Regions from separate parts of the Paenibacillus sp. N119s genome, predicted to be linked through region 3. Evidence: riboswitches for the same ligand, from Rfam matches in the RefSeq annotation. Region 3 holds a riboswitch; each other region holds the start of a gene.
The links. Region 3 has a riboswitch for glycine ahead of AC5V8P_RS04535 (alanine/glycine:cation symporter family protein). Riboswitches for the same ligand answer to the same signal wherever they lie in the genome.
Positions count from the first base shown of each region.

Region 1 (13,066 bases), on a different contig from region 3:
ATATGGACAACAGAACGTAACGATTGCTGTACAGGTGGAGCAGGTTAAACGGCTGGATGCCAGTACATCAGAGGTTTCTCTTTTGTTAAAGGATACGGAGAAGGTTAAATTAACAGCCACGTTCCCGGATGGATCGACTCAGGATGTTACAGAGTCTGCCGAATGGAGCTCCAGCAATACAGCCGTGGCAGATGTTCTGAAAGGCACTATTACCGGCTATAGCACAGGGAAGGCGACAATTACAGGTAAATATGGCACGATGTCGGCTACGATTGCGGTGGATGTGGATCAGACGAATAAGCTGAAAGCCAGCGAAACTAATATTTTTCTCCGTTTGGATGAATCTAAGAAAATACAGGTATCTGCTGTGTACCCGGATGGAACGGTAACAGATATCACAGATAAAGCTACTTGGACATCAAGCGATGAAAAAATTGCAACAGTGAATAAAGGAACGATTATGGCCATTGGAGCGGGTTCGGCTACGGTGAACGCTAAGTATGGAGATAAGTCCGTTTCCATTAAAGCAGATGTCGAAACCTCTAGATTTCTGGATTTAAGCGAGGACAAGCTGAGCTTGAATGCTAAGGAATCCAAAAAGCTCAAGCTGACCGCAACCTATGTAACAGGGACGGAAGAAGATATCACAAGTAAAGCAGAGTGGAAGTCCAGTAATGAAGATGTTGCTTTTGTCAGCGGGGGAGAAGTCACAGGTTATAAAACAGGTGAGGCAACGATCACAGCTTCTTATGGCGGCAAAACAGCCACAGCTACCGTATCCGTAAACGTACCTGGTGATCTATCTTTGTCCTCTAAAGCGGCAACAATAGATATTAATGAGGATTATACTGCGACTCTGACGGCTACTTATGCGGACGGGCGTAAGGAAGATGTTACAAAGGATGCAGAATGGACTTCAAGTGCGGAAGATATTGCTTCTGTGTCCAAGGGAACGATTACGGGTAAAGCGACTGGTAAAGCAGTGATTACAGCGACCTACAATGGCAAAAAACTGACGATTAACGTGCAAGTAGGCCTTGTAGACCGTCTGGAAACCGATTCGCGTGTCATTGTGCTCGGTGCTCAGGAAACAAAGCAACTGAAAGTAACTGGCGTTAAGAGTGGCGGTACAAAAACAGATGTAACCAAGGATGCCACCTGGTCTACTAGCAACGTCAAGGTCGTTGAAGTTAGCGAAGGTTTGATTAAAGCGAATGCCAACGGTAAGGCAACGGTCACGGCTTCCTATGGCAAGCAAACCATTACGTTTACGGTAGAAGTAGACGTAGCGCAAAAGATTGAAGCGGATGCCATTGCGTTATCCCTCAAATCCGGAGACCAAAAAACCATTTCCATTGTGGTTAAATCCAGTGATGGTAAAGAAAAGGATGTTACGACCCAAGCGGAATGGAAAACCTCCAATTATAGGGTCGCCACTGTCAAAAAGGGTCAGGTTACCGCAGTTAGTTATGGTAAAGCTAACATTCAGGCGAAGTTCGGCGGGAAAGTGATCAGCGTGCCTGTAGATGTTGATACGCTTAAATATTTGCAAACGGACGAAGTCGCTTTGACCTTGAAGGCAGGGCAGCTGGCTAAGGTTACAGCTACAGCGACGTATAAGGATGAGTCGGAGAAGGATGTCTCCAAGCCGGCCGTCTGGTCCTCGTCCAGAATTATTGTTGCGACCGTCAAAGACGGTAACATTAAGGCACAGGGCAAGGGCAAAGCTGTAATTACCGTAAAATATGCAGGTAAAATGACGAAGGTACAGGTAACTGTCCAGTAATCTGTAATCGATTGAAAAGAAAAGGAGCAAGCATGTCGTCCCTAGACGTATGCTTGCTCCTTTATTTTTAAGGGCGAATTCTCTTTCCCTTGGAGAATGTAGGGGAGAAATATTCGTCTTGTTTTATAGAGGAAAAGTAGTTGGTTTAAGGCTTAGAAACTACGACTTATCTTTCTTGGCCAGTGTGTTGCGTGTAAGGGATTCGGTCAAACGCTTGCCAGTCGGTGTCTGGGCCAAGCCGCCTTTGGCGGTCTCGCGGTGCTTCGACGGCATCGCGCTGCCGACTTCAAGCATTACGTCAATGACTTCGTCAGACGGAATGGCGCTGCGCACTCCCGCCAAAGCCATATCCGCTGCGGCAAGTGCAGTCACGGCGCCCAGCCCGTTGCGCACGATGCACGGAATCTCGACGAGCCCGGCAACGGGGTCGCAAATCAGACCGAGCGTGTTCTTGAGCGCTAGGCCTACAGCGTGGACGGCCTGTTCAGGCGTGCCGCCGCGCAGCTCGACCATTGCACCGGCGGCCATCCCAATGGCTGATCCAATCTCAGCCTGACAGCCTCCCTCCGCGCCGGAAATGAAAGAATTGTTGGCGATGACGTAGCCAATAGCTCCGGCTGCGAACAAGCCGTACACCATATGCTCGTCATCCCAGCCGAACCGCTCCTGTGCACTAATGAACACGCCAGGGATGACGCCGCAAGAGCCAGCAGTGGGTGTGGCGACAATGCGTCCCATGGACGCATTCACCTCAGACACGGAGAGTGCATAAGCCATAGCGAGCGCGGAGGCGTCGCCGGAGCAGGTCTCCCCTGTCCGCAGATACTCGGCCAGACGCTTGCCGTCCCCGCCCGTCAATCCGCTGCGGGATACGGTATCTTGCGTCTGACCACGATGAACGGCTTCCTTCATGACTTCATAATAATCAGACATTTGGCGGAAGATTTCTTCTTCCGTTGTATTCGTCTCTTGTATTTGTTCTTGAATCATTAGGCGGCCAATCGTGGTGGATTCCTCAGCGCATATCGCGCTGATTTCATGCAGATGGCTAAACCGCATCGGATTCAGCTCCTTTTTTCAGATTAATCATTTTAATTTCATACATATGAGGTATAGAACGCAGTTTGGCAATCAGTTCAGCCGTAGGAGGACTGTCCGTTTCAATGGCGGTAAGTGCTTCACCATCCCGGCCTTTGCGATCCACATGCATATAAGCAATGTTAATGTCAGCAGCGCCTAGCGCTGAAGTCACCGCACCCAAAGTACCGGGCTTATCCGAGTGGAGAAGCACCAACGTAGGCAGTTCTCCGGTCAGGTTAACTCGGAATTCGTTGAGCTGCTGGACATGGATACTGCCGCCTCCGATGGAGGAGCCGAGCAGGGTGCGCTGATCCTCGCCTTTCCATAGCTCGAAACGGACGGTGTTTGGATGGGGCGCAGGGAGTCCGCTAACGGCAAATTCTACGGCCATTCCAGCCTGCTCCGCCCATTGCTCGGCATCGGGAATCCGATGATCGTCCGTATCGTAATTGAGCAGGCCTGCGATGAGTGCCAGGTCGGTACCGTGTCCTTTGTACGTGTCGGCGAAGGAGCCGTACAGTGTCATGCGGGCGCGGTCAGGCTGCGCCCCGAGCCAGTGCCGGGCAACGCGTGCAAGCCGCACCGCACCGGCGGTATGTGAGCTGGAGGGTCCGGTCATGGCCGGACCGATAATGGAAAATACATCTTTGAAACGCATGGTGTGGCCCCCTGTATGTTCTACTACCATAGTATATTGTATTTTCGCGTCTTTGCGCGGATATGACGGTTCCTGATGCTGACGTACGATGTGAGCACAAAAAAGGACAGGATAAGGAAATTTCCCTTATCTCTGTCCTCGTTACCTGAGAGTTTCGTGCGGTGTCCATACCGCCTTACCCCTTGGGTGGCTTGCGCTCTCTCCAGAGTTGCGTCAGATGACGATACATGGACCTGAGAGATTATCCGCCAGCCGGGCGCTGGCAGTTTGCTCCTTCGGTGCCGCCAGCGTGTAAGCCTCTGGACAGACTCTCCCGTCATCTTCATTCGCGTATACCGTTCTACATATCTCCCTTAGCGTAATGTATGCCGCGCTCGCTGTCAATCGCAGGGTTCGATTTTTACATAAACAGGTGTGTTTCCAATAAAAAAGATTAAAATTTACATAATTATGGATCAAACCAGGAAGGAATTAGAAGATTGATAGCTAATCTGATAGAGGACAAGTACATTTATGGAATTATAGGAGGGATATTGACGTATGGTAAAAGGCTTGCGGTTCACAGGTTCACGCTTGAAAGGAATGCTGCATCTGGCGGCGATCGTATCGCTGCTGATCGGCATCTTCGTTCCATTCGGTCAGGTCAAAGCAGAGGGAGCACTGACAGTAGCTGAAGCCCTTCAGCGTCAAGGCAGTGGAGGTACGGTGACGGTGGAAGGTTACATTGTTGGACATGCTACCGGATCGAAAACGGCTAATTTTTCTTCCCCGTTTGCGAATGATTTTAACGTACTGATTGCCGACCAGGCGAATGAACGTAGCACGTCCAACCTACTGGATGTGCAGCTGTCATCAGCGTACAGAGGACAATTTGGGCTAACAGGCCATCCTGAGCTGATCGGCATTAAAATTCGTGTGACAGGTACGCTTGGCACCTATAATAATTTTGGCGGAATAAAAAGTCCGAGCGCTGTGGAACTGGTGAATGGAAGCGAGCCGGGGGAACCTGGTAATCCAGGCGAGCCTAATCCTGGAAACCCGGGTCAGCCCGGTACGACATTGCCGGACGGCAAAGGTAAAAAAGTGCTGTTCGATAATACGCATGCACAGACGGCTGGGGCAGCAGATTGGGTCATTGACGGCGCCTTCTCTGATTTTGCTGATGGATTGCGTAATGTAGGCTTTACTGTGGACCAATTGAACCGCTATATTCCTTTTACTTTTGGGGAACAAGCCATAACCTATGACAAGCTGCGCCAATATGATGTGTTCATCATCGGTGAAGCGAATGTTCCATTTAAAGCTTCCGAGCAGGCGGCTTTGCTACAATACGTGAATAACGGGGGAAGTGTCTTCTTCATCTCCGACCACTATAATGCGGACCGCAACAAAAACCGTTGGGATGCCTCCGAGGTTATGAATGGCTACCGTCGTGGAGCCTATACTAATCCGGCAAAAGGCATGACTGCAGAAGAAGCAGCATCACCGGCGATGCAAGGATTGACTAGCTCTGATTGGCTGGCAACCAACTTTGGCGTTCGTTTCCGCTATAATGCGCTTGGCGACGTGAATGCTACGGACATTGTAGCTGCAGATCAATCTTTTGGCATTACCAAGGGTGTACGTTCAATTGCCATGCATGCGGGTTCTACGCTGGCTATTATTGATCCTACCAAAGCGAAAGGAATTGCCTATATCCCGACAGGTACGAAAAAATGGGGCAATGCTGTAGATCAGGGTGTCTATAACGGCGGGGGCCGTGCGGAAGGGCCATTTGCGGCAATCTCCAAGGTCGGTCAAGGCAAGGCAGCATTTATCGGTGATTCTTCTCCTGTAGAAGACGCTACACCGAAATATGTGCGCGAGGAAAACGGACAGTCGAAGAAGACGTATGATGGTTTCAAGGAAGTGGACGATGCCACCTTCCTGGTACAAACGGTCCAATGGCTTGCATGGAAGCAGGATTACACCAAATTATCCGATGTGGCAGGCTTAACGCTGGATCAGCCCACGAAGCTTCTACCGTTTGAGGAGCCAGCGGCTTCCACGGAACCGCAACCTGAGCCTTGGTCTGCTCCAGCAGCAGGCTACAAATGGTATGATCCAAAAACGTTCAAATCGGGCTCCTATGGAGCGGCTTCGTAACAAATGTAAAAAAATCAGAGTGAGTTGTTGTGTGCTAGTGAGCTGTTTGGTCCTCTATAGGGGATCAAACAGCTTTTTTTGTGATAAAAATTAACCTGTGGTTGGTTATTTAGTTACATTTTGTGCCAGGAAGGTCGCGCTGCTGCTGGATCATTGATTTTTTAAATGATGTTGATAGCATAATCTTAATTGATATATCCATATACTGGTGATAGGATGTATTCAAATTATTCCGACAAAAAAGGTATGTAATGTTTGTGGGAGGTTTTAACATCAAACATGGTGAGAATTAGCGGGACAAGACCATGGAGAATGGAGGAAGCGCACGCATTGAATATCGAACCTGTGTTGGAGATCAAAGGGTTATCCGTATCTTTTCGCATTAACGATCAATATCACCCCGCTGTCGACCATCTGGATCTGACGGTCAACCCCAATGAAGTGCTGGCTGTGGTCGGAGAATCCGGTTGTGGCAAAAGCGCGCTGGCGCTTTCAATCCCACAACTGCATGACATGGAGCGGACACGTGTCGAAGGAGAGGTTCTTTTTAAAGGCACGGATCTGATCCGTCTCTCCTCAGCGCAAATGAATAAAATCCGCGGAGCGGGCATTGGCATGATCTTTCAGGACCCGCTAACAGCACTGAACCCGTTAATGAGCATTGGTAAGCAGATCGAGGAAAACCTCGATTATCATACGTCCCTATCGACGAAGCAAAAAAGGGAGCGTGTACTGGAGCTACTGGAAAGCGTAGATATACCCAATCCTGTGCGCGTGTATGAACAGTATCCGCATGAACTTTCAGGAGGGATGCGCCAGCGTGTGATGATCGCGATTGCCATAGCTTGCCGTCCCTCTCTTATTATTGCAGATGAGCCGACGACTGCGCTCGATGTAACCATTCAATCGCAAATTCTTGACTTGCTCAAACAGCTTCAACAGGAGACCGGAAGCGGAATTATTCTGATTACGCACGATCTTGGCGTTGTGGCCGAAGTAGCTGACCGTGTGGTGGTCATGTATGCCGGAGAAATCGTCGAAAGCGCTGATGTTTTTGAATTATTCCGGCATCCACTGCACCCGTATACGCGTTCCTTGCTGGCCTCCATGCCGGGATCGCATACCAAGGGAGAAACGCTGCATGTCATCGGTGGCATGGTTCCCTCATTGCAAGATATTCCCCGTAATAGCTGTCGTTTTGCTCCGCGTATTCCCTGGATTCAGCAGGGAATGCATGAAGACCATCCTCAATTAAATGAAATTTCCCCCGGCCATTGGGTTCGCTGTACATGTTACCAGCATTTTCATTTTGAAGACGAGACAAAGGGAGAGGCTGCTCATGGCACTACTGGAGCTAAATAATTTGAAGGTTTATTATCCGGTGCGCGGTGGTTTTTTCCAGCGCATTGTTGACCAGGTAAAAGCAGTGGATGGTGTGTCGATCAGCATAGAGGCAGGCCAAACCTACGGACTGGTAGGAGAATCCGGCTGCGGAAAAACGACGACAGGAAGGACAATTATCGGCTTGAATAAGCTGACGAGTGGACAGATTCTTTTTAAGGGCAAGGATCTTGCGGCTTTGAGTCGTAATAACCGGCATCCGCTGCGTAGAGACATTCAGATGATTTTTCAGGACCCCTATTCTTCGCTGAACCCACGTAAGCGTGTATTGGATGTCATTGCTGAACCGCTGCGAAACTTTGAACGACTGAGTAATGAGGAAGAGCGGAGAAAAGTTCAGACGCTGCTGGAAAAGGTGGGCTTGAACGCTGACGCAGCCTACAAATATCCGCATGAATTTTCCGGGGGTCAGCGGCAACGGATCGGGATTGCGCGTGCGCTGACTTTAAATCCAAAGCTGATTATTGCTGATGAGCCCGTATCAGCGCTTGATGTTTCTGTGCAGGCACAGGTGCTTAATTTTATGAAGGATGTGCAGCGGGAGTTCAAATTGACGTATTTATTCATTAGTCACGACCTGGGGATTATCCGCCATATGTGCGACCAAATCGGCATTATGTACCGAGGTCGCTTAGTGGAACAGGGGAGCGAGCAAGATATTTATGAGCGTCCACAGCATTTGTATACCCAGCGGCTTATTGCCACCATTCCCAGTATCGATCCTGCGAAGCGGCTGGAAAATGCTCGAAGAAGGCAGATGCTTTTATCCTCTTACAAGTCAGAGCTCCCCAAACATCTAGATGCAAGCGGAAAGCCGTTTGCCCTGAAATCCGTAAGTCCATCCCATCAAGTCGCGCTACCATAGGGAGGTACAGAATATGTGGAAATTTACACTGCGCCGGCTACTGGTTATGATCCCTCAACTTTTTGCACTAAGTGTGCTCATATTTTTCCTAGCCAAAGCTATGCCGGGGGATGCCCTGACAGGGCTCATCACTTCAACACCCAATCTGAATCCGGCTGCACTGGAAGAACAGCGTCAAAAATTGGGGCTCAATGACCCGGTGTGGGTGCAATATGGGAACTGGCTTGTCCAGCTTGCTCATGGGGATCTGGGCAAATCTTATGTACATAAAATTAGCGTTACCGATTTGATTGGCAGTCGTTTGGGAAACACGTTTTTTCTGGGCGTAGTGATTCTGGTTCTGACGTATCTGATCGCCATTCCGCTGGGAGTGCTTAGCGGTCGGTATCAGCATAGTCTGCTGGATAAAACCGTGGTGGGATATACCTATCTCAGCTTTGCAACACCCCTATTTATACTCGCGTTGTTGCTGCTGTACGTGTTTGGATTCAGGCTAGGCTGGTTTCCAACCAGCGGCAGTGTGGATGTAGGTGTGGAGCCGGGGACATGGTCATATTACGTGAATAAGTCGTATCATCTCATTCTACCGGCGGTTACGGGCGCATTGCTCAGTACGACGGCGACGATCCAGTATTTGCGCAATGAGGTCATTGACACACGTTTGAAGGATTTTGTAAAAACAGCACGTTCCAAGGGGGTACCCGAAGGAAAGATCTATTCCCGTCATATTTTCAAAAACTCTTTATTGCCTATTGCTGCTTTCTTGGGCTATGACCTGACGGGTGTGATTGCGGGCAACATTTTCCTAGAATCTATTTTTGGTTATCCGGGGCTAGGTCAGTTGTTTCTACAGTCCATCACCCAACGGGACTTTTCAGTCGTGAATGCATTGGTCATGATCTCCGGTTTCTTGGCACTCTTAGGAACCCTTTTATCGGATGTCATCCTAAGCAAGGTCGATCCCCGCATTCGAATTGAATAGCGAACAAGTCTAGAAAAAAGGAGGGATTATGGTGTCTATGCAGGTGGAGGAAGTCTTCTCGCCGGAAATCATTCGTAAATCACCATCTAGCTGGTCTGTACTGCGTCGTGAGCTGGTACGTGACAAAATGGCCTTGATTTCCATTGGATTTGTGGCTTTGTTCTTGATTTTTATATATGCCTCTGTCCTGTTTGTCAATCAGGATGTAGTCACGACGGTCGATCTGGGCGCGATCCGCGAAGCTCCCGGCTCAGTGCATTGGTTGGGTACGGACCGAGCGGGCAGGGATATCTTCGGCCAACTGGTCATTGGGGCCCGCAATTCATTTACCATCGGCTTTACGATTACTTTATTATCGGCCGCCATCGGCTTAACGCTGGGCTTACTAGCCGGGTTTTATGGAGGACTGGTTGATAACATTATCATGCGGATCATTGATTTTATCCTGGTGCTTCCGTTTTTGATGCTGGTCATTGTATTTGTCAGTATTGTGCCCAAAAGCGGCATAGGGTCTTTTATTTTTATTATGACCGCCTTTTTATGGATTGGAAAAGCGCGCCTGATCCGGGCCAAGGTACTGTCAGAGCGGGAATTGGACTACGTCCAGGCTTCCAAAACCCTGGGCACACCCAATTGGAAGATCATATGGTTTGGTGTGCTGCCCAATCTCAGTTCAGTTGTGATTGTGAATCTAACGCTTAATCTTGCTGGAAATATCGGGATTGAAACCGGGCTTTCCTATCTCGGCTTTGGCTTGCCGGAATCTACTCCAAGCTTGGGGACGCTGGTGAGTTATGCGAATGATCCGGATGTATTGCAGAATAGCTGGTGGATGTGGCTGCCTGCCTCATTGCTGATATTGGTGCTAATGCTGGCGATCAATTTTATCGGTCAGGCGCTCAAACGTGCCACGGACGCCAGACAACGATTGGGTTAACCGAAGTTCAAGGAATAAGGACAACAACAAGGAGGGGTTTACAATGGTTAAACACTGGAAAAAAGGAATTCTGCCTGTTCTGTCTGCTATTTTGGCGCTTTCTTTGGCTGCATGCAGCGGCTCGCCTTCCGCTTCGAATGGTGCAAAATCGTCTGACGGTACAGGTGGAACAGGGACCGACAGCAAGCAGGTGAATACGACGGCGCTGGCAAAGGCGGTCAAGAACGATAAAACCCCCATTAAGGGCGGCATCATCAATTATGCGCTTGTATCCGATACCCCTTTTGAAGGGATTCTGAATCCTGTATTTTATGATGGAAATCCGGATTTTGAGGTCTTCCAGTTTTTCTACCCTTCCCTGTTTTCGATTGATTCCAATCTGAATATTGATGATAAAGGAGCGGCGACGATTTCCTTTTCCGCAGACAATAAGGCAGTGACTGTCAAAATTGATCCCAAATTGAACTGGACGGACGGTAATCCCGTAACGGCAGAGGACTATGCCTTTTCCTATGAAGTGATCGGTCACAAAGACTATGAAGGTCCACGTTATGATAGTTTTATGACCAACATTGTAGGTATGGAAGATTATCATGCAGGTAAAGCCAAAACGATTTCAGGCATCGAGGTGCTGAATGAGAAAGAGGTTACGATTCATTTCAAGGAACCTAATCCTTCCGTAAAGTCGGGACTTTGGTCCACACCACTGGAGAAGAAGGTGTTTCAAAATATTCCCGTAAAGGATATGGCCGGATCTGATCCTGTCCGTAAACATCCGATTGGCTATGGACCGTTCAAAATTAAATCTATGGTCACAGGTGAATCTGTGGAATTCGTTAAAAATGAAGATTATTTCCACGGTGCTCCCAAGTTGGATGGCCTTCATCTGAAGGTGGTGAATCCGAATGTCATTACCGAGGCGTTAAAAAGCGGAGAAATCGACTGGGCCAGCTATCCAACCACCCGTTACAATGAGGCCAGTAATCCGAAAAATGTACAGTTTCTCGGTCAGGAGGAATTATCTTATAGCTATGTAGGCTTTAAGCTGGGCAAATTTGATCAGGCCAAGAATCTAAATATTATGGACCCGAACGCCAAGCTGGCGAACAAGTCATTACGTCAGGCCCTTGGCTATGCGCTGAATAATGAGCAGGTTGGCAAGCAGCTCTATCATGGGCTTCGGACTCCTGCGACATCCCTGATCCCGCCCGCCTTCAAGGGATACCATGATGTGAATGCGAAGGGCATTGCGTATGATCCAGACAAGGCGAAAAAGCTGCTGGACGAGGCAGGATATGTGGATACCAATGGAGATGGATACCGTGAAGACCCTAAGGGCAAGGAACTGGTGCTCCATTATGCAGCAATGAGCGGGGATGCGACGGCCGAATCGCTGGCTAAGTTTTATTTGCAAAATTGGAAGGATGTCGGGCTTCATGTCGAACTGGTGGACGGTCGTCTACTGGAGTTCAATTCCTTCTATGACCGTGTGCAGAAGGATGACCCGGGCATTGATATTTTTGGCGGCGCATGGAGTACAGGTACAGATGTAAACCCTAGTGGGCTGTATGGACGCGGAGCCAGCTTTAACTACTCGCGCTTTACCAGTGAAGAGAATGATAAGCTGTTGCAGGAAGGGGTGTCTGTGAAAGCCTTTGACGACAATTACCGTAAGGATATATACAATCAGTGGCAGGCGTATATGAGCGAGGAGGCTCCTATTGTACCCACATTATTCCGTTACTCGCTGGAGGCAGTGAATCATCGGGTAGCCAATTACGATATTACCCGTGGTAAGGAGTACGATGCAGACGCGTTTGCGAATATTTCGTTGACTTCGGAAAAAGCAGAAGTAGATCAATAATCTAAAAAAGCGCCTTAACTTGATGAAGAAGCGCGAACCGGAACGTTCCGAACTCGCGCTTCTTTTAAACTTTTCATGACATCATTCTGGGGATTCTCGAAGGGAGAGAAGGAAGACGGAAATACGTCAGCTTCAATACTTCATAGCCGTATGCGAGGAACTGCATTTTACGAAGGCTTCGGAAAAGATTGGCATTTCCCAACCCACGCTTAGCTTGCAAATTAAGGCGCTGGAAGAGGAACTGGGTATGACGCTCTTTGACCGTGCAGGCAAGAAAATTAAAATGACAGATGCCGGGAAACTGCTGTTGCAACACAGTGCACATGCGCTCAAGGGATTACAGCAAGCGAAGGCTTCCATTGAGGAGTTGCGTACCGAGCAGCGCGGGAGTTTACGGATTGGTATCGCATTACCGGAACTGGAAGAGCCATTGCAAGAGATGCTTGCCCATTTCCATCGGTCATTTCCTAAAATCAGCTTGCACATCTGTCCATCCTTTGATGTAACAGAACAGCTGCTGGATAACCGTGTGGACGTTGGTATCACGCTACACTCGGGTACAGATGACAGGCTTGTCCAGCTTCCACTTCGCACAGAGAGTTACTGTCTTATTGTCCCGGTAAATCATGTATTTTCTAATCGCTCTTCCCTTATGCTGGACGAATTGAGGCATCTACCTTGGGCGATGCAGCCAGATTGTCATCCCGGAAGGAGGCTGATTGAAAAGTGCTTCCGTGATCGCGGGTATGCCTTTACAACCGTCTTGGAGACAAATTCTATACCTTCCATCCTGAACTGGGTGCGGGAGGGACTTGCCGCAACCATACAGACGGAGTCCCTTGCAGCAGAACTGGATCGTTCACATTTTTGCAATGTACCTATTTTGCGTGGCGTGTCCCAAGGTCAGCTAGAGTTGATTTATCGGTCTGACCGTTATCAAGGAGAAGCAATGAAGCGATTGATTGAACAGATACAAGCTGAATTAACAGAGCGTTCCAACTAGTGGCAACCTGATGAGTACCATGAGCTTTAATGTGTGCGAACCTCCAGCCTGCGTGCAATCAGTGACATACTGTAATTGACGGCAAAGTACAGGGAAGCGGCGAACAGCAGAGCAGGAATGACAAAGGATTGATTTTGTCCACCGACGATCTGAATGTTATGCGTCAGCTCCGGCAAACTGATAATGACAGCCAGTGAAGTATCCTTGAATAGGGAAATGAACTGGCTGACAATGGGAGGCACCATGCGACGGAGCGCTTGGGGCAGAATGATATGCCATAAGGTTTGAGAATAGCTTAGACCGGAGGAACGTGCGGCTTCCAGCTGTCCTTTATGGACCGAATTC
Region 1 covers NZ_JCAJRU010000009.1:32,247-45,312, reverse strand. Annotated here, with positions in the region: gene AC5V8P_RS02585 (Ig-like domain-containing protein) at 1-1,786, shown strand, start outside; gene sdaAA (L-serine ammonia-lyase, iron-sulfur-dependent, subunit alpha) at 1,946-2,845, opposite strand; gene sdaAB (L-serine ammonia-lyase, iron-sulfur-dependent subunit beta) at 2,835-3,524, opposite strand; glycine riboswitch at 3,736-3,850, opposite strand; gene AC5V8P_RS02570 (DUF6359 domain-containing protein) at 4,065-5,669, shown strand; gene AC5V8P_RS02565 (ABC transporter ATP-binding protein) at 6,000-7,031, shown strand; gene AC5V8P_RS02560 (ABC transporter ATP-binding protein) at 7,009-7,935, shown strand; gene opp4B (oligopeptide ABC transporter permease) at 7,949-8,917, shown strand; gene AC5V8P_RS02550 (ABC transporter permease) at 8,955-9,854, shown strand; gene opp4A (oligopeptide ABC transporter substrate-binding protein) at 9,898-11,718, shown strand; gene AC5V8P_RS02540 (LysR family transcriptional regulator) at 11,840-12,721, shown strand; gene AC5V8P_RS02535 (amino acid ABC transporter permease) at 12,748-13,066, opposite strand, start outside.
Region 1: linked by a shared signal. The riboswitch ahead of sdaAB (L-serine ammonia-lyase, iron-sulfur-dependent subunit beta) and the one ahead of AC5V8P_RS04535 (alanine/glycine:cation symporter family protein) in region 3 are both predicted to bind glycine.

Region 2 (5,834 bases), on a different contig from region 3:
GATGGTTTGTACGACCGGACCGATGCCCACATGAGCGAGTAGTGCTAGAATGGCACCGATAATCCCAGCCGAGAAATTATTGACCAGCATTTCAAAACCGGATTTGACTTTGCCTTCAACGGCCTTATCGAACTTCTTCAATATCCATGCAGCCAGCGGACCAGCTACCATTGCGCCCAGGAACATCGGGATATCGGCCCCCACAATGACACCCATCGTCATAATGGCACCGATCACACCTCCACGCTGTCCGTGAATCATTGTGCCTCCTGTATAACCAATTAACAGCGGCAGCAAATAATTTTTCATTGGATCAACCAGTTGTGCAAAACCCTCGTTCGGGAACCACCCGGTCGGAATAAAGAGTGCTGTAATTAATCCCCACGCAATAAAGGCTCCCATATTCGGCATAACCATACCGCTGAGAAAACGGCCAAAACGTTGTACGGCGACACGAGCGCCACCGCTTGAACTGGACTTTGTGTCCACTGTGCTCATATTCATATCCTCCTTGTGAGTAAATAGCATCACTACCTTTTCTTAAAATTCATACTAAATGACAGCGCTATCTTCATCAACGAAATGAAAACGTACTTTCGTCATGAACGTTGATGACAACATTTAAATTTAAAGTAACGCCAAGGCATTATACCTGCATAATTCTTCTTAATATGGCCGATAACAATAGAAATTAGTCGAAAAAACATGGTTGTAAATCTGCATATTTTTTAATGGGACACCCTTCTAAATCTGAGGAAGTGACGTAATTACGCCTTCTAAAAAACAACAAAAAAATAGCCGCTATGTCAGATCATAGCGACTATTTTATACAAAAACCGAGCGGACTCACGATGCTCTTATTTAATTCAAGATCCATACAGAAAATCAAAATAAAAGGTAGTAATTCATGCTGTATTACTTATTACTGCTCATCTGAAATCAACTGTTCGTACTGCTCCGCAGACAGCAGCTTGCCCACAGCTTCCTCGACATCATTGTTCAATTCTACTTCGATCATCCAACCCTTTTCATAGGGAGATTCATTCACCAGTTCAGGTGTGCTTTCCAGAGCTTCATTCACTTTCATAACGGTTCCCGCCACCGGGGCAAAAAGATCGGAGACTGTCTTCACCGATTCAATTGTGCCGACCTCCGCCCCCTGTTCAATCGTTGTTCCCACCCCAGGTAATTCCACAAAAACAATATCACCCAGTTGATGCTGTGCAAAGTCTGTAATGCCGATTCGCAACGTTCCATTCGCTGTGCGCTGAACCCACTCATGTTCGTCTGTATACCAAAGTTCCTGTTTCACTTCACTCATCCGTTTCGCCTCATTTCCACATGAATAAAATGCTTTTGATCACTTGTATTAGACAGGTTAAGATTATGACAACAAGAACATCCATGTCAATAATACTAACAAAAATACTTCATACCAACCTATATAGCATAGTCTATCAAAAATAATAACTTGTAACAAACGCTTACATATCCTTATTTATACATTAAATGTTTTTCATATTGTTTCATATGACATTTTTATTGACATTTTGAATGAATTTGCGTATTAATGGGTTATAGCAAATGCTTTTGGAAATACATCGACAACTGCAAACGCGGATGAACGCGGAGGGAGAGACTGCCAAAAGGATTCTCATAGCTGTTGTCGTTTGTGAGACAGTTATGCACGCGAATCGGATCCAAGTTGTTACCTGCAAGACCGGGTAGCATACCATTGATCCAAAAGGTAGCGCCGAAGGAGTAAACTTGCATTGCAGGTGAATCTCTCAGGCAAAAGGACCTCTGCCGGACGCATCTCTGGAGAGCATTCGCGATTAGAGCGGATCACCCAAGGGGAAACCCGGTACATGCCGGGGTAACTTTCTGGTATCAAGGACAGAGCTGAAAAAAGAGTATGGACCGCCGTCTATACGTTTCTTTCAGCCTGTCTTTTTGTTTTGGCCGATTACACTGGATAGGAGTGGAAAAATGTCTAATTTGCGAAGAACACCACTATATTCGTCCTACGGGACGCAACCCGGAGTTCGTTGTATTGACTTTGGCGGATGGGAGCTCCCCGTTCAGTTTAGCGGCATCCAAAAAGAACATGAGGCCGTCCGCCAACGCGCGGGTTTATTCGATGTCTCGCATATGGGCGAGTTTTTGGTTGAGGGCAAAGAAGCCGAGGCTTTTTTGCAGCGAGTAACCACAAATGATGTCAGCCAGTTGGAACCGGGTCAGGCACAATATTCACTCCTTTGTTACCCCGACGGAGGCGTAGTGGATGACTTGCTTGTATATCGCAAAGGACCAGAGCGCTACATGCTCGTTGTGAATGCTTCCAACATCGACAAAGATTGGGATTGGCTTATTCGCCACGCACCTGCATCGGTTCATCTGGAGAATGTGTCTGACGCAATAGCATTGCTGGCATTGCAAGGACCAGAAGCAGCACGTATTGCCGCTGCCGCAACAGATACAGATATAACGAATCTGGCATCTTTCCGATTCCAGGAGAACGTGCAATTGTTTGGAGCAAAAGCGCTTGTCTCGCGAACCGGATATACCGGCGAAGACGGCTTTGAATTTTATATACCTGCTGAGGAAGCACCTGCCGTCTGGGATGGTTTGCTTCGTTGCGGTGAGTCGTATGGGCTGATTCCTGCTGGACTTGGTGCTCGCGATACGCTGCGCTTTGAGGCGCGGCTGCCGCTGTACGGGCAAGAGTTATCTGCGACCATTTCACCGCTTGAGGCTGGTTTAGGTTTCTTCGTCAAGCTGAACAAAGGAGATTTTATCGGCAGGGAAGCACTGCAACGCCAGAAAGAACAAGGAATTCCTCGCAAGTTGATTGGGCTGGAAATGATGGACCGCGGCATCCCGCGCGCTCATTATCCGGTATTTGCTGAAGGCCAACACATCGGTGAGGTCACCACCGGCACCCAATCGCCCACCTTGAAGCGCAATCTAGGGCTGGCCCTGGTGGACAGTCGTTATAGTACCCTATCTACACCGCTGGAGGTCGAAATTCGTGGTAAACGCCTACGTGCGGAGGTGGTCGCAGCCCCCTTTTATAAACGGCCACGCTGATCTTAAACTCTCTTCATTCCTGAAAAAACGATCATATCGTATATGAAATTCTGGATTTTCCAATTCCGTTTATGTATTAGCTAATTTATTATCTAAATTTTGCTTTTCGAAAGGAGCCAGAACCTATGAAGCAGCATCGCTATCTCCCCATGACCGAACAAGACCAAACCGAAATGCTGCGTGTGGTAGGCGTATCATCCATTGATGAGCTATTTAGTGACATTCCAGAGGCTATTCGATACCAAGGAGAACTCCCTCTTTCCTCTCGGCTCGACGAAAGAGCCTTAACCCGCCACATGGCCAGACTGGCCGGACACAATGCCAATACAGATACACATGCCAGCTTTCTTGGTGCAGGCATTTATGATCATCATATTCCGTCCGTTATCCAACACATCACCTCACGATCCGAATTTTACACAGCCTATACCCCTTATCAGCCGGAAGTAAGCCAGGGCGAGCTGCAAGCCATCTTCGAGTTCCAGTCGTATATTTGCGAATTGACAGGCATGGCTGTAGCTAATGCCAGTATGTACGATGGGGCGACAGCTCTGGCGGAAGCAGGCTCATTGGCTACCGCAGCCACGCGCCGTAAACAGCTCATCGTATCAAGGTCTGTCCATCCAGAGGCACGTCAGGTATTGGCAGCCTATGCACGCGGATTGGATTTGGACATCGTGGAGATTGGCTGTTCAGACGGCGTAACGGATGTCGATGCGCTAGCCGCAGCTATATCGGAACAGACAGCGGCTGTTTTGGTTCAGAGCCCCAACTTTTTCGGAGCCGTCGAAAATTTGAAGCCGATGGCTGACCTCATCCATGCGCAGCAAGGGCTTATGGTTGTCAGTGCCAACCCACTGGCGCTTGGCTTATTGGAGGCGCCTGGCAAGCAAGGCGCAGATATTGTGGTAGGCGACGCGCAGCCGCTTGGGATCTCGTCCTCCCTCGGCGGTCCGACCTGCGGTTACTTTGCCGTTTCACAGGCGCATATGCGCCGTATCCCTGGTCGTATTGTAGGCCAAACCACAGACCGTAACGGCAAACGCGGTTTCGTGCTGACCTTGCAAGCGAGAGAACAGCATATCCGCCGCGAAAAGGCTACCTCTAACATTTGCTCCAATCAAGCGTTGCTTGCTTTAACGGCATCAGTGTACTTGTCCGTCATGGGAAGACAGGGTATCCAGGAAGTAGCCGAGCTGAATGTGCATAAAAGTCGCTACGCATTAGAGCAATTGCTGAGCTTGAAAGGCATAACTGCCTCGTTTCATGCACCGACCTTTAATGAGTTTGCCCTTAGACTGCCTGAAGGCACAGATATGAGCAAACTTCAGGACAATCTGCTGGCTGCCGGATTTATTGCAGGCTATGATTTGGGCCGGGACTATCCGGAGCTTGCTGGTCATATGCTGATTGCCGTAACGGAGCAAAGAACCAAAGAAGAGATCGACCAATTTGTACACACCTTGGAGGGATTGCTATGACACACGCCGGACAGGATCAGAAACAAGAGCTGTTGCAGGAACACGATCAGGCGCTCATTTTTGAATTGAGCCGTCCGGGTCGCATCGCCTATTCCCTTCCTGAGTGCGATGTCCCTCGTCGCCCGGTAGCAGAGCTTTTGCCAGATTACGCGCTGCGCAGCGAGCCTGCGGCACTACCCGAGGTATACGAAGTAGATGTTATTCGCCATTATACCGCCCTGTCCCAGCGTAATTTTGGCGTCGACAACGGATTTTATCCGCTTGGCTCCTGTACGATGAAATACAACCCGAAGGTGAACGAGGATGTCGCCCGTTACGCAGGCTTTGCTAAAATCCATCCCTATCAGCCGGAGGGTAGCATCCAGGGTGCTATGGAGCTGCTGTATACGCTCCAAAACGATCTGGCTACGTTGACTGGCATGGATGCCGTCACGCTTCAGCCCGCTGCTGGCGCCCATGGCGAATGGACCGGGCTGATGATGATCCGCTCGTACCACGAAGCACGTGGTGAGCGACGTACCAAGGTGCTCGTGCCGGATTCCTCGCACGGAACGAACCCCGCCAGTGCAACTGTCGCGGGCTTCGAAACAGTCACCCTACCCTCCACCCCAGAGGGGCTGGTGGATCTGGATGCGCTGCGTCAAGCCGTAGGCAACGACACCGCTGCGCTCATGCTGACCAATCCAAACACGCTGGGCCTGTTTGAGAAGCAAATTACTGACATTGCCGCGATCGTGCATGACGCAGGTGGTCTGCTTTACTATGACGGGGCAAATTCCAACGCCATCATGGGAATTACCCGCCCCGGGGATATGGGCTTCGATGTGGTGCATCTCAATCTGCACAAAACGATGAGCACCCCTCACGGCGGAGGCGGCCCTGGCGCGGGACCTGTCGGCGTAAAGCAGCGACTGATTCCCTATTTGCCCAAGCCGCTTGTTGTACGTGATTCGCAGGGGATGTACCGCTGGGACCGGGAGCAGGGAGATTCTATTGGACGGGTCAAAGCCTTTTACGGCAACTTTGGCATTCTCGTCCGTGCCTATGCCTATATCCGCAGCTACGGTCCTGATGGCTTGAAGCGAGTATCCGAATGCGCTGTACTCAATGCCAACTACATGATGCATCGGTTGGCTCCGCATTTTGACCTGCCTTACCCTGGGCATTGCAAACACGAATTTGTCATGTCAGGGCGAGGCTTGAAGAAATTTGGAGTGCGTACGCTGGATGTAGCCAAACGATTGCTTGATTTCGGTTATCATC
Region 2 covers NZ_JCAJRU010000268.1:536-6,369, reverse strand. Annotated here, with positions in the region: partial or broken gene AC5V8P_RS22295 (PTS transporter subunit EIIC) at 1-498, opposite strand, end outside; gene gcvH (glycine cleavage system protein GcvH) at 923-1,321, opposite strand; glycine riboswitch at 1,714-1,813, shown strand; glycine riboswitch at 1,814-1,910, shown strand; gene gcvT (glycine cleavage system aminomethyltransferase GcvT) at 1,990-3,090, shown strand; gene gcvPA (aminomethyl-transferring glycine dehydrogenase subunit GcvPA) at 3,216-4,571, shown strand; gene gcvPB (aminomethyl-transferring glycine dehydrogenase subunit GcvPB) at 4,568-5,834, shown strand, end outside.
Region 2: linked by a shared signal. The riboswitch ahead of gcvT (glycine cleavage system aminomethyltransferase GcvT) and the one ahead of AC5V8P_RS04535 (alanine/glycine:cation symporter family protein) in region 3 are both predicted to bind glycine.

Region 3 (13,066 bases):
CATAAAAAAGAAGCTTTCCATTTGGAAAGCTTCTTGTAGTCTCAACGTTAATGTTAGACTACAACAGTCAACAAGTAATCCTCACGTTTCACTTCAGGTTCTATTGTGCTCAGTACATCCAGGTATTGAGCGGAATTGGTTACGATGATTGGCGTAGTCGTTGTATAACCTGCTGCTTTAATTTGTTCGATATCAAATTCAAGCAACAATTGCCCTTGCTTCACCACATCACCCTCTTTGACGCGCTTGTCAAAGAATTGTCCTTTCAGTTTCACCGTATTAACACCAACGTGAATCAGAATTTCTGCTCCGCCATTGGAAGTAATACCGATGGCATGTCCGGTCGGGAATACGGTCGTGATCGTTCCGTTAACAGGGGATGTCAGCACACCTTCTGTAGGATCGATCAAGATTCCTTTTCCCATAGCGCCTGAAGCAAAGGCAACATCAGAAGATTGTTCCAATGGCAGCACTTTACCTTGCAGCGGACTTACGAGAATTTCTTTTTCAATGGCTGCTTCTTTCTTTGCGGGTGCGGCTTCTGTTTTTGCAGTTTCTTCTTTCGGATCGTCAAAGCCCAAAATCATAACCAACACAACAGCGAGTATAAAGGCAACGAGTAAGCCGATAACAACCCATAAGAATCCAGCTCCAAAATAAGTTGGCAATGCCAGCAAACTAGGCAGGGAGAAGGACTTTGCAGTTGCCCCGCCGGAAGCGATAATAGCGCCCCCGATACCACCAGAAATACAAGCGTAAATGAAAGGCTTTTTCAATTTCAAAGTTACGCCATAAATCGTAGGTTCAGTAATCCCGAATACAGCTGCCAGTGTGGAGGAACCAGCCAATGCTTTCATTTGAGTATTTCGTGATTTCAGGAATACCCCGAGTGTTGCACCTGCTTGAGAAAGTACGGCTGCTGTAAGCATTGGAAGCATCGTGTCATAACCCAATGTTGAAATATTGGACAGCATGATTGGAACGAAACCCCAGTGTACACCGAAAATAACAAATACTTGCCAGAATGCCCCGGCAACAGCCCCAGCAATCAATGGGCTTAAATTGTATACCCATGTAAAACCATTCGCCAAGCCTTGACTGATCAGATTACCGACTGGACCAAAGGCCAAAAACGTCAATGGAACAACGACCAGCAGTGATAGCATAGGTACGATAATATTTTTTACCGATTGATGAACAAAGGAATTAAACCAGCGTTCCACATAGGATTGTACCCATACCGCGAGAATAATGGGGATTACGCTGGAACTGTATTTAATTAAAATGATTGGAATCCCGAGAAAAGCCAGTTTTGCTGGATTGTCCACCGCTGCAATCACATCTGGGTAGACGAGTGCTCCAGCAACTGCAACAGATACAAAGGCATTGGTCTTAAATTTACGAGATGATGTAATAGCCAGGAATATAGGCAAGAAATAGAATACACTGTCCGAAGCAGCGTTCAGAATGAGATACGTACCGCTTGCAGTATCAATCCAATGGAGCGACGAAATTAAGGCCATAATCCCTTTGAGCAAACCTGCTCCGGCAAGAGCCCCCAAGAGAGGAGAGAAAATGCTCGAAATGATATCGACTGCTTTGCCGAGAACATTCGTTTTCTCGGAAGATGCTTCTTTTTTCGCATTTGGATTGTCCGCATCCTGCAGATTTGTTTCTGCCATCATATGCTCAAACACTTGACCTACATTGTTACCGATGACCACTTGGAACTGGCCGCTGCTTTCCACCACTGTAATGACACCAGGCGTTGCTTCCAGTGCAGCTTTGTCTGCTTTTGTACGATCTTTTAATTTAAATCTCAAGCGTGTAGCGCAATGGAATACCGAATTGACATTCTCTTCGCCGCCAACGAGAGTCACTATTTTTTTGGATAGCTCTTTATCACTCATGTTCAGAACTCCTTAAGTGTTATTCTTGCTACGGATAGGATTTACTGTTTACATTTGTTGCTAAGATGCGCTGGCGTGCATCTTTTTCACCTTGTAAACAAGAAAAACCTAAACTCGTGGTGAAAACGACGCACTTCTCCTACAAGGGTATGTCGATTTCACCATCAGTTTAGGTTTTGCCTGCCTTACCAGTCACAATCCATGAACGATGAGGATATGAAGTTTTTTAGCCTGAAATGTTATTACGTTCAGTTACCCGATGAATGTGAATCGTCAGATATACATATTCATCCTTGCTTAAATATTGATCATATGTTTTTTCTAGGTATTCATTAATTTTTTGGGCACACGCAAAAGCTTCGGTATAGGTTTGCTTTACCTGGTTGTACAAAAATTCTTCACCACTGTAAATGACCTCTTTGCGAATCACTCGCATTGCAAAGTATTGCAAATGGGTCAAAAATCTCGAATAGCTAAAAGAAGTCTCATCCAGCACAATCCCGTAATGATACGTAATAATGTTTAATATATGTTGGACAATCTCAGTCATTTTCAGCGTGGCCTGCATCTCGTTACCGTCGATCCGGGCATTCACCATATGCAATGCGATAAATCCAGCTTCATCTTCGCCCAATTTTACACCGAGCGTATTTTCAATCTTTTGCAGAGCATCCAGTCCAACTGCAAACTCTTTTTTGTAAAAGCGTTTAATTTCATACAGCATCGCGTTTTTGAGTGCCAATCCTTTTTCTTCCCGCTGTATGGCAAAATGAATATGGTCGGTCAAAGTTAAATAAATGTTATCACTTAACTCCGTATCCAGCACCTCTGCTGCATGGGTGACAATTTCATTCACGACCTCCAGATGAGATACGGGAATATCGTTCAGCAGCTCGGTTAGTTTGGCCGTGAACTCGTTTTCATTTAACATGAAAATCTTATCTATTTTATGATCATCGACTGGGTCGCCAGCCACTTTTTTGAAGGAAATACCTCTTCCCATGACGATGACCTCTTTGCCTTTATCGTTTTTAGTCAACAGGACGTTGTTATTGAGCACCTTCTCAATAATCATTGAAGTTCCCCCTCCCATCCTTTACCAATAAAAAATGCCCAAGCACAATTCAATACTATTGTTAGCAATAGCACTCAATTGAACTCAGGCATTGCCCGCATCACCGGTCACAATCCTTCGATATAGTGCTATTGTAGCACAAAAAAAAGCGATTTCAACATTTTTTATTCTCTTTCGACAAAAAATATTTCATATCAAGGCCCAATTGCCTAATTTGCAAGTCAACTGACCCTTAAGTGGTCGTACGCTCAATGAGACTGTATTCCAGCGAATGAAGCTTCATCTGGCGTCCAATCAGCTCAGGGGAAAGCATGAAAAAAGCATTTTGCGCCTGAGCCATAATGGGATTTTGAACCGTTGTAATTCCCATGGTGTGCGACAGCTCCGTGTTATCGAACCCAACAATCGCCAGATCTTCCGGTACCCTCAGCTTTTGTCTGCGCGCTTCGCAGAGAATGCCCACGGCTACATAATCGTTAGCACACAAAATAGCCTCCGGAAATGCCTCCCGATGCTGTAACAAATTACGTACGACCTGTTCGCCATCACGAATGTTATAAATAGAAGAATAGTTCCAATGCGGCCGCACTGGCAGATTGTGCTCATTCATGATCTGCTTATAAGCTCGTTGTCTACTGTGGGTATTAATGCTGCTTGGACGACCAAAGGCATTGGCTATACGAGTATAGCCTTTTTGTATCAAATGCTTTAGTGCTAGCATGTATCCTTCATACTGATCCATAGCGACGGAACGAATATCAGTATGCTCCATTCGTTGCCAGGCCACAATGGGGCCATATTTGCAATAGGTACTCAAAAAATCAGTGTCATTCACGCAGGAAATGATGACCAGCGCATCGACTCTTTTTCTTTTTAAATCCTCGAAAGCCTGAAGCTCCTTCTTCTTGTCTTCTCCCGAAGTATAAATAATGGTTTGGAATTCATATTGTCCAGCGATTTCCACAAAGCTGTCCAGAAAGGCCAGAACAATTTCATTAATAGTTGAAGTAATGATGCCAATCTGGAGCGTCTGACCCTTGGATAGAGAAATCGCATTTCGATTAGGAACATAATCCAGCTCCTGCATGATTTTTAATATTTTAGCTCTGGTTTCTTGGCTTACATGTGGGGACTGATTTAACACTCTGGATACCGTAGCCTTGGAAAAGCCCGCCAGTTTTGCAATTTGATCAAGATTCGACATGATGCTTCTCCTCACATAAGAAAAAAATACTTGATATGAAACGCGTTACAACAATTAGGATGCTCATGAGGGCATTACGTCTATTTTAAAGCATCTATTAATGCATTTCAAAGGAGAACGGTTGCCGGGAGATATTGATTCAAGGATTGTAAGTTTATCGTTGGACTTCACAAATTTTTCACTTGTAATAAGCTGAAAGTTTTCTGTATAATAAATAAAAATTTCATATGTCTGGTTGATGTTTGCGGGAGATGGAATGAAAATTCCGACCGAAGGGGCAAAACTCTCAGGTGCTAAGGCTGGTTACAGCAATATGCGGGGACCGTAAACGGACAGAACTCTGGAGAGACCCTTAATTGGGCGCCGAAGGTGCACCGCAGAATAACATCTGCTTAAACTCTCAGGCAAAAGGACAGAGACGCGAATAACCTGTGACAGGGAATACTCTAGGCTTTTTAGAGATAAAATCCTGTACAAATTGGTTTATTTTTCGTGCCTTTAACCTCTCCAGGAGTCGAATCAACGGATTTGACTCTTTTTTGTTTTTTAATATGCTGGAGGAGCGGGTTGAAATGAATTTGGTACATTTATTGGAAACGATTGACAGTTGGATGTGGGGAGCGCCGCTTCTAATTCTCGTCATGGGCACTGGGTTGTGGCTAACGATCCGTCTGAAGATGCTTCAGATTATTCGATTGCCTTTAGCGCTCAAGCTAATTGGTAAAGCGCCGGACGAAGGCAGCGGGGATGTCAGTAGCTTTGGAGCATTGAGTACGGCACTCGCAGCTACTGTAGGTACAGGAAGTATCGTCGGTGTCGCAACAGCGATCAAATTGGGTGGGCCCGGTTCATTATTCTGGATGCTGGTTGCAGCTTTTTTCGGGATGGCAACCAAATATGCGGAAGGGTTATTATCCGTTAAATACCGTGTTAAAGACCGGAACGGACAATTTTCGGGTGGTCCGATGTATTATATTGAAAACGGGCTTGGCCGCCGTTTCAAGCCGCTGGCGATGTTGTTTGCCTTTTCTGGTATTCTTGTAGCATTATTTGGAATCGGTACTTTTCCGCAAGTAAAGGCTATCGTTTCTTCTACGGAGAGTAGCTTTGGCGTGCCAACAGTAGTTACAGCAATCATTATTTCAGTGTTGACGGCTGTTGTTACGATTGGAGGACTCAAAAGTATCGCCAAGGTATCCACAAAGATTGTTCCATTCATGTCGGGGCTCTATATCGTGGTTTGTTTAATCGTACTCATTAAGTTTGCAGGAGAGCTTCCTCATGCGATCGCGCTAGTATTACAAGGGGCTTTCTCGACAACATCTGCGGCGGGTGGTTTTGCCGGAGCCACGATTATGCTGGCAATGCGAAGCGGAGTTGCCAGAGGGATCTTTGCAAATGAAGCCGGTTTGGGAAGTGCGCCAATCGCAGCAGCAGCAGCTAAGACAAAATGGCCCGCAGAACAAGGGCTAATATCCATGACGGGCGTTTTTATCGATACGATGATTATTTGTAATTTGACAGGATTTACATTGCTGGTTACGGGAATATGGAGTGGAAATGATGATGGAGGTCTGATGACTCAACATGCGTTTTCCAGTGCCTTTCCGGCTGGAGCAGAGCTCGTGACGATTAGCCTTATTTTATTTGCGTTCACAACGATACTTGGCTGGAACTACTACGGGGAACGCTGTGTTGAATATTTGCTTGGGGTCAAGTGGATTAAACCATACCGTTATCTGTTTATTATACTGGTTGCCGGAGGCGCGTTCATCAAGCTCGATGCCATCTGGCTGCTGGCAGATATTTTTAACGCAATGATGGCTTTTCCGAACCTGATTGCATTGCTCGGCTTGTCAGGAATTGTAGTCGCCGAAACTCGCACTTATATGAATACTTTGTATCCTAATAAGAAAAAAGGGATTCTTGCAGGTGCCAATGTAGGGGCTGCTATCCAAGTAGAAGAAAAAGGACAAACAGTTAATTCATAAATACTAAAAGGGGTGCTCTCAGCCATCACAGGCTTGAGGGTACTCCCTTTTGAATGTTATCGCCAACATGAGGAATATCATCCTCTATCCGTACGTGGGATGATTACATGGCAGCCGGAGAACAACTTCTGTTATAGGAAGATCGCACGTGTTTAAGTCAGGGGATTAGCTTATGACATTAATCGTTGTATCTCATCTTTCAGAGCTTCGGACCGAGTACCGAAAATAACCTGCAGGGTACCGTTCCCCAATCTGATGATCCCCGATGCTCCGAGCTGCTTAAGAGCTTGATCGTTAACCGCTTTGTCGTCTTTGACGACAAGGCGTAGCCGCGTGATACAGGCATCAATGCTTTGGATATTATCTGAACCGCCGAGATAGGCTAGGATCTTGTCTGCCTGACTGGACGGAGTGTTGGATGAGGTGCTCGCCTTTCCAGCAGGTACGGATTCGTTAGTCTTAGACAGGAGATCATCATCTATATCGTCTTCACGCCCGGGAGTCTTTAGGTTGAATTTGAGAATGATGAAGCGGAACAGAAAGTAATAAACGAAGGCGAAGACAAGCCCGATTGGGATCATTCGCAATGGGTGGGTGGAGAGCTTCATATTGACCAGATAGTCAATGAGTCCTGCTGAAAAAGAAAAGCCAAGCTTGACATCTAGTAGGTATACGACCAGACCGCTTAGCCCTGTCAGCAGAGCATGAACGCCGTAAAGTAATGGCGCAATGAACATAAACGAAAATTCGAGGGGTTCAGTAATTCCAGTGAGGAACGATGCCAGCGCAGAACCGATGAAAATGGAAGCGACCGCTTTACGTTTTTCCGGCCTAGCTGTATGGATGAATGCGAGAGCCGCTGCTGGCAGAGCAAACATCATAATGGGGAAGAAGCCAGACATAAACATACCTGCCGATGCATCGCCTGCAAAAAAACGCGTCAGGTCACCATGAACGACTTCACCTGCTGCATTGGTATAGTCACCAATTTGAAACCATGCGATTGAGTTCAACACATGGTGCAGACCGAGCGGGATCAGTAGTCGATTGGCAATCATGAACACCATGGATCCGACTCCGCCAAAGCCGACTATCCAGTTGCCGAAGGCTGCAATTCCATCTTGTATCGGACTCCAGATCATGCCGAGCAGAATGGCCAGAATCATGGTCGTAAAGGCTGTAATCATGGGTACAAAACGTTTGCCTGAAAAAAATCCAAGCCAGTCTGGAAGTTGAATATTGTGATATTTTTTGAATAAAAAAGCAGACCATCCGCCGATAAAAATACCGCCCAATACGCCCATATCCAGTTTGACATCGTCGGGAATATACGCAAATATACCCGGTACTGCTGCCAAAATACGGGTTAGCACCAAATAGGCAATGACTGCCGAAAGTGCGGCTACCGCATCACCTGCCAGACCAATAGCAACACCGATGGAGAAAATGAGCGCCAAGTTGCCGAAGATTGCACCCGCCCCTTCGTTCAGAAAAGGAGTGACATAATGATTCAGAAATCCACCGATTCCAGAACCAAGTGGAATGTCCGTTTCATAATTAATGAGAGCTAGCCCTTGCAAAATCCCTGCGGCGGGTAAGGTAGCCACTGGAAGCATTAACGACTTTCCGATTTTTTGCAGAAATTTCAGCATAACATTCTTCCCTTCTTCATCAAGTTTGGGAGTGTCGTATTCATCCTGAAATCTTTACATTCAGCCATTTTTTCACATCATAAATCGGGCAGTCTAACATGGTCAACGATTATTTTAGAATATGAGAAGACGTAAATCCGTAGTTGACATCGCTTACATGCTTATATAATATCAAATTTAAGTTAATAATCGTGACGGAGACAAGAGAGCCACGCAGACATCCCATGGTACAGCACAGGGTTGGTTTGTGATGGCTTTCCTTTTTTGCGCGATGAAAACGATCAGAATCGGATGATCTATTGAGGAGGTTGGTTGTATGTCGCCATACGCAGCCGAATTCATAGGGACAATGATTCTCATTGCCCTAGGTGGCGGAGTGTGCGCAGGGGTGTCCCTGAAAAAGTCATTTGCTCACGCTTCCGGCTGGATTGTAATTGGAATGGGATGGGGGCTTGCGGTAGCTATTGCAGTGTATGCGGTCGGTCAAATCAGCGGAGCGCATTTGAATCCGGCAGTTACACTCGCGTTGGCATTTCAGGGTAGTTTTCCATGGCAGGATGTTCCCGGCTATATTGTGGCCCAGCTTCTTGGAGCCATGGCAGGTGCAGTGATCGTCGTTTTACACTATTGGCCCCACTGGAAAGAGACAGAGGACACGGCAACCAAGCTCGGTGTATTTGCGACAGGACCAGCTATTGATCATCCGTTTGCCAACGTGCTTAGTGAAATGATAGCTACTTTTATCTTTGTTCTTGCTTTACTGTCGTTTGGTGCCAATTCATTTACAGACGGTTTGAAACCGCTGATTGTTGGTTTTTTGGTTGTCAGTATCGGGTTATCCCTTGGAGGCACAACGGGCTATGCCATCAATCCAGCGAGGGATTTTGGACCGCGTCTGATGCATTATTTGCTACCGATTCCCGGGAAGGGAGCTTCCAACTGGGGATATGCATGGGTGCCTATTGTAGGACCGTTATTGGGGGGATCTTTCGCAGGGCCATTTTATCAGGCCGTTTTTAAGGGGAGTGTAACCCCGGCTTTCTGGATTTTATTAGGGGTCATCGTGGTGGTACTTTTGATTACCTTCCGCATCAGTCGTACTTATAAAAATCATAAAATCGATCACAAGCTTACAGCGTAAAAACGATGGATTTACACGGGGAGAGATGAATATGGAAAAATATATTTTGTCACTAGACCAGGGAACGACAAGTTCAAGAGCGATTTTGTTCAATAGCGAAGGAGATGTGGTGTACTCAGCCCAGCGGGAATTTCCGCAATATTTTCCTCACCCCGGCTGGGTAGAGCAGAATGCGAATGAAATCTGGAGTTCTATTCTGGGCGTTATTGCCTCCTGTCTTTCCGAATCCGGTGTAAAAGCAAATCAAATTGCTGCCATCGGCATTACTAATCAGCGGGAATCAGTGGCCGTGTGGGACAAAAATACAGGATTACCCGTGTATAACGTACTCGTATGGCAATCACGTCAAACCTCGGATATTTGTGATGAATTGAAGCGACAAGGGCATGAGGAGTTGTTTCACAGCAAAACAGGGCTATTGATCGACCCGTATTTTTCAGGCACTAAAGTAAAGTGGATCCTGGATCATGTAGAAGGCGCGCGGGAAAAGGCGGAACGAGGTGACTTGTTATTCGGTACGATTGACTCGTGGCTAATCTGGAAGCTATCCGGCGGAAAGGCTCATGTAACGGACTACTCCAATGCAGCGAGAACGCTGATGTACAACATTTATGAGCTCAAGTGGGATGAAGAGCTGCTGGACATTCTGGGGGTTCCGAAAATCATGCTGCCTGAGGTAAGGCCTTCTTCCGAGGTATATGCGCACACCGTGGATTATCATTTTTTTGGTCAGAATGTACCGATCGCGGGTGCAGCAGGCGACCAGCAGGCAGCCTTGTTCGGTCAGGCTTGTTACGAAAAAGGAATGATCAAAAACACTTATGGCACAGGCTGCTTTATGCTCATGAATACAGGGGATCAGCCTGTTGAATCCAAACACGGTCTGATCACGACCATTGCTTGGGGACTGGAAGAAGGCAAAGTACAATACGCGCTCGAGGGGAGTGTGTTTGTTGCGGGGTCCGCGGTCCAGTGGCTGCGAGACGGGCTGCGCATGTTCCGTGAGGCGAAGGACAGTGAGCCTTATGCCGCCCGTGTTTCCTCTACAGAAGGGGTGTATCTTGTACCCGCTTTTGTCGGCTTGGGCAGCCCCTACTGGGATAGCGAGGTACGTGGAGCGATGTTCGGTCTGACGCGGGGGACGACGAAGGAGCATTTTATTCGTGCCACCTTGGAGTCACTCGCTTATCAGACCAAAGATGTGCTTACCGCCATGGAGATAGATTCAGGTATTGCGGTGAAGACATTGCGTGTAGATGGAGGAGCCGTGTTGAACAATTTCCTGATGCAATTCCAGAGTGATATTCTGGATGCGACGGTAGAACGACCAGTTATCCATGAGACAACAGCATTGGGTGCTGCATGCCTAGCAGGTTTGGCTGTTGGATATTGGAAGAGTATGGATGAACTTCGTAAGCGGGTGAGGGTGGAAACCTCCTTTACCCCTACGATGGATGAAGCAACACGTGAAAGCCTGTACGAAGGCTGGAAAAAGGCTGTGAAGGCAACGATGGCCTACAAGTAGCAGCTTAAACGAAAGGGCTTTAGATCTTTAAACTGCAAAAAGGTGACTTCTGAATTCAACAGGAGTCACCTTTTTTAAGGTATGTGCTATCCCTCGACCCTCGTATGGTTCCAATTTTGCTGGGCTCCGCAGGAGGTGCGAATGACTAGTTCGGGCTCTACTTTAATACATTTCGTATTCATTTGTTTGTTCATCAGGTCAAACAGTACCATAGCGGCTAGACGGCCTATTTTTTGCTTGTCTTGTTTTACAGTCGTCAGTGGAGGATCGGTATAACGACAGGCTTCAATATCATCACATCCTATTACGGCGATATCCTCGGGTACCCTTAAGCCGCTTTCCTTGAAAGCACGGATGGCGCCAAAGGCCAGCAGGTCGGTAGCCGCAAAAATAGCTCTTGGTAAATCTCCTTGCTGTATCCACGCCTTTGCGATCTGGTACCCATCCTCTGCCGCATAGTCCTTACCATATACGATCCATTCGGGTCTTACATCAAGACTAAACCGCTTTAGTGAAGCGATAAACGCTTCCTCTCTCTGTTTGATAACCAAGGAGGGGCGTTCAATGCCTATAAAACCCATCTCGCGGTATCCATTCATGTAAAAGTGCTCAACAACCTTCATGGAGATCTTCTGATTGTCGGACATGATGTAGCAGGAACTGGCCCCAGTCAGCTCAATATCGACGCCGATGCAGGGGATGGGGCTGGCGTCGAGATCAAAAACACTTTTCTCCACTTCGTCTCCAGCAATAATAATACAACCGTCCACCGAAAAATATTTCGAGCGAGCTAAATAGTCCTCTCCATTATCGAGAAATTTCTCATTTGAAAAAAACAGCAGATCGTAACCAAGCAAGCCAATCTGCTTTTTAAAAACATTAATGATGTCCACAAAAAAAGGATGACTAAAATCGACATTCAGCTTGCCAGCGAATATAACGCCTACCAGATTGGATTTTTTGGTAGCAAGCGTTTTAGCCGAGGAGGAGGGTCTATAGCCTGTTTCCTCCATGATTTTAAGGACTCGCTGCCTGGTTTCCTCACTGATATCTGTGTAATTGTTTATGATTTTCGAAACCGTTGCTACTGAAACGCCTGCCATACTAGCTATGGTTTTTATATTCATGGAATCCTCCGCAACTAAACTGATTTAGTTAAATTGACTTTGTACTTCAAACTCAATGATTAATCGTATTCTATGCTACCTCATAGAAAAGAGTCAACAAAGCTATTCAAGGATATATTCAAATATTTTCAGGAGTAAGAACGATAATTTAACGTTGTTTTATGTTTTTATAATAATTTATAAAACGCTATTTACAAATACAGGCTATTCGATACATAATAGTAGCTGTAATTAACTAAACCGATTTCGTAAAAGTAAATGCATTTATTCCAAGATTACAACGGGGATTTTGCAATGCTGAAAAGTCATGGCTTTCATCACTCATTGTAATCGCTTCAATTTTAGTGTTAGCCGCCGCTTGCTTGCGGTATCCTGATTGTTACACTAGTCCTGGTTATTTTGTATATTTTCCTCCAGCGCTTTATTGTCGGCGGTGTAATAGCCGGAGCTGTGAAGTCTTGATTTCTAAAGGGAGGTATCGATTATGAGCGAAAATACCTTTGTATTTCCTGCCACATTTATGTGGGGAACTTCAACCTCTTCTTATCAAATTGAAGGTGGCACAAATGAGGGCGGCAGAACGCCCTCTATTTGGGATACTTTCTGCCAAATACCCGGGAAGGTGATCGAAGGGGATTGTGGAGATGTGGCTTGTGACCATTTTCACCGCTTTAAAGAAGACGTGCAATTAATGAAACAGCTTGGCTTTTTACATTATCGTTTTTCTGTGGCTTGGCCACGCATTATGCCCGCGCCCGGCGTGGTTAGCGAAGAAGGACTGCTCTTCTATGAGCATCTGCTGGATGAGCTTGAGTCGGTTGGGTTAATTCCAATGCTGACGCTGTATCACTGGGATTTACCACAGTGGATTGAGGACGAAGGTGGATGGATGCAGCGAGAGATTATCCAACATTTTAAAATGTATGCCTCTGTAATTATGGACCGATTTGGCGAGCGAATAAAATGGTGGAATACGATAAATGAGCCTTTTTGCGCCTCTATTTTGGGATATGGTACAGGAGAGCACGCCCCTGGTCATGAGAACTGGAGCGAGGCCTTTACTGCCGCCCATCATATTTTGATGTGTCATGGGATTGCGATCAATTTGCATAAGGAAAAAGGATTAACAGGTAAAATTGGCATTACGCTAAACATGGAACATGTGGATGCTGCTTCCGAGCGACCCGAGGACGTAGCTGCTGCCGCCAGAAGGGATGGCTTTATTAATCGTTGGTTTGCTGAGCCATTGTTTAACGGAAAGTATCCTGAAGATATGGTGGAATGGTACGGAACGTATCTGAATGGATTGGATTTTGTACAGCCTGGTGATCTGGAACTGATTCAGCAACCGGGAGATTTTGTAGGCATTAACTATTATACCCGCAGTATCATTCGAGCAACTAACGACGCCTCATTGCTGCAAGTAGAGCAGGTTCACATG
Region 3 covers NZ_JCAJRU010000019.1:20,108-33,173, forward strand. Annotated here, with positions in the region: gene AC5V8P_RS04520 (beta-glucoside-specific PTS transporter subunit IIABC) at 54-1,910, opposite strand; gene licT (BglG family transcription antiterminator LicT) at 2,137-2,985, opposite strand; gene AC5V8P_RS04530 (LacI family DNA-binding transcriptional regulator) at 3,218-4,189, opposite strand; glycine riboswitch at 4,425-4,501, shown strand; glycine riboswitch at 4,520-4,615, shown strand; gene AC5V8P_RS04535 (alanine/glycine:cation symporter family protein) at 4,762-6,180, shown strand; gene AC5V8P_RS04540 (PTS transporter subunit EIIC) at 6,351-7,832, opposite strand; gene AC5V8P_RS04545 (MIP/aquaporin family protein) at 8,149-8,973, shown strand; gene glpK (glycerol kinase GlpK) at 9,005-10,498, shown strand; gene AC5V8P_RS04555 (LacI family DNA-binding transcriptional regulator) at 10,585-11,625, opposite strand; gene AC5V8P_RS04560 (GH1 family beta-glucosidase) at 12,110-13,066, shown strand, end outside.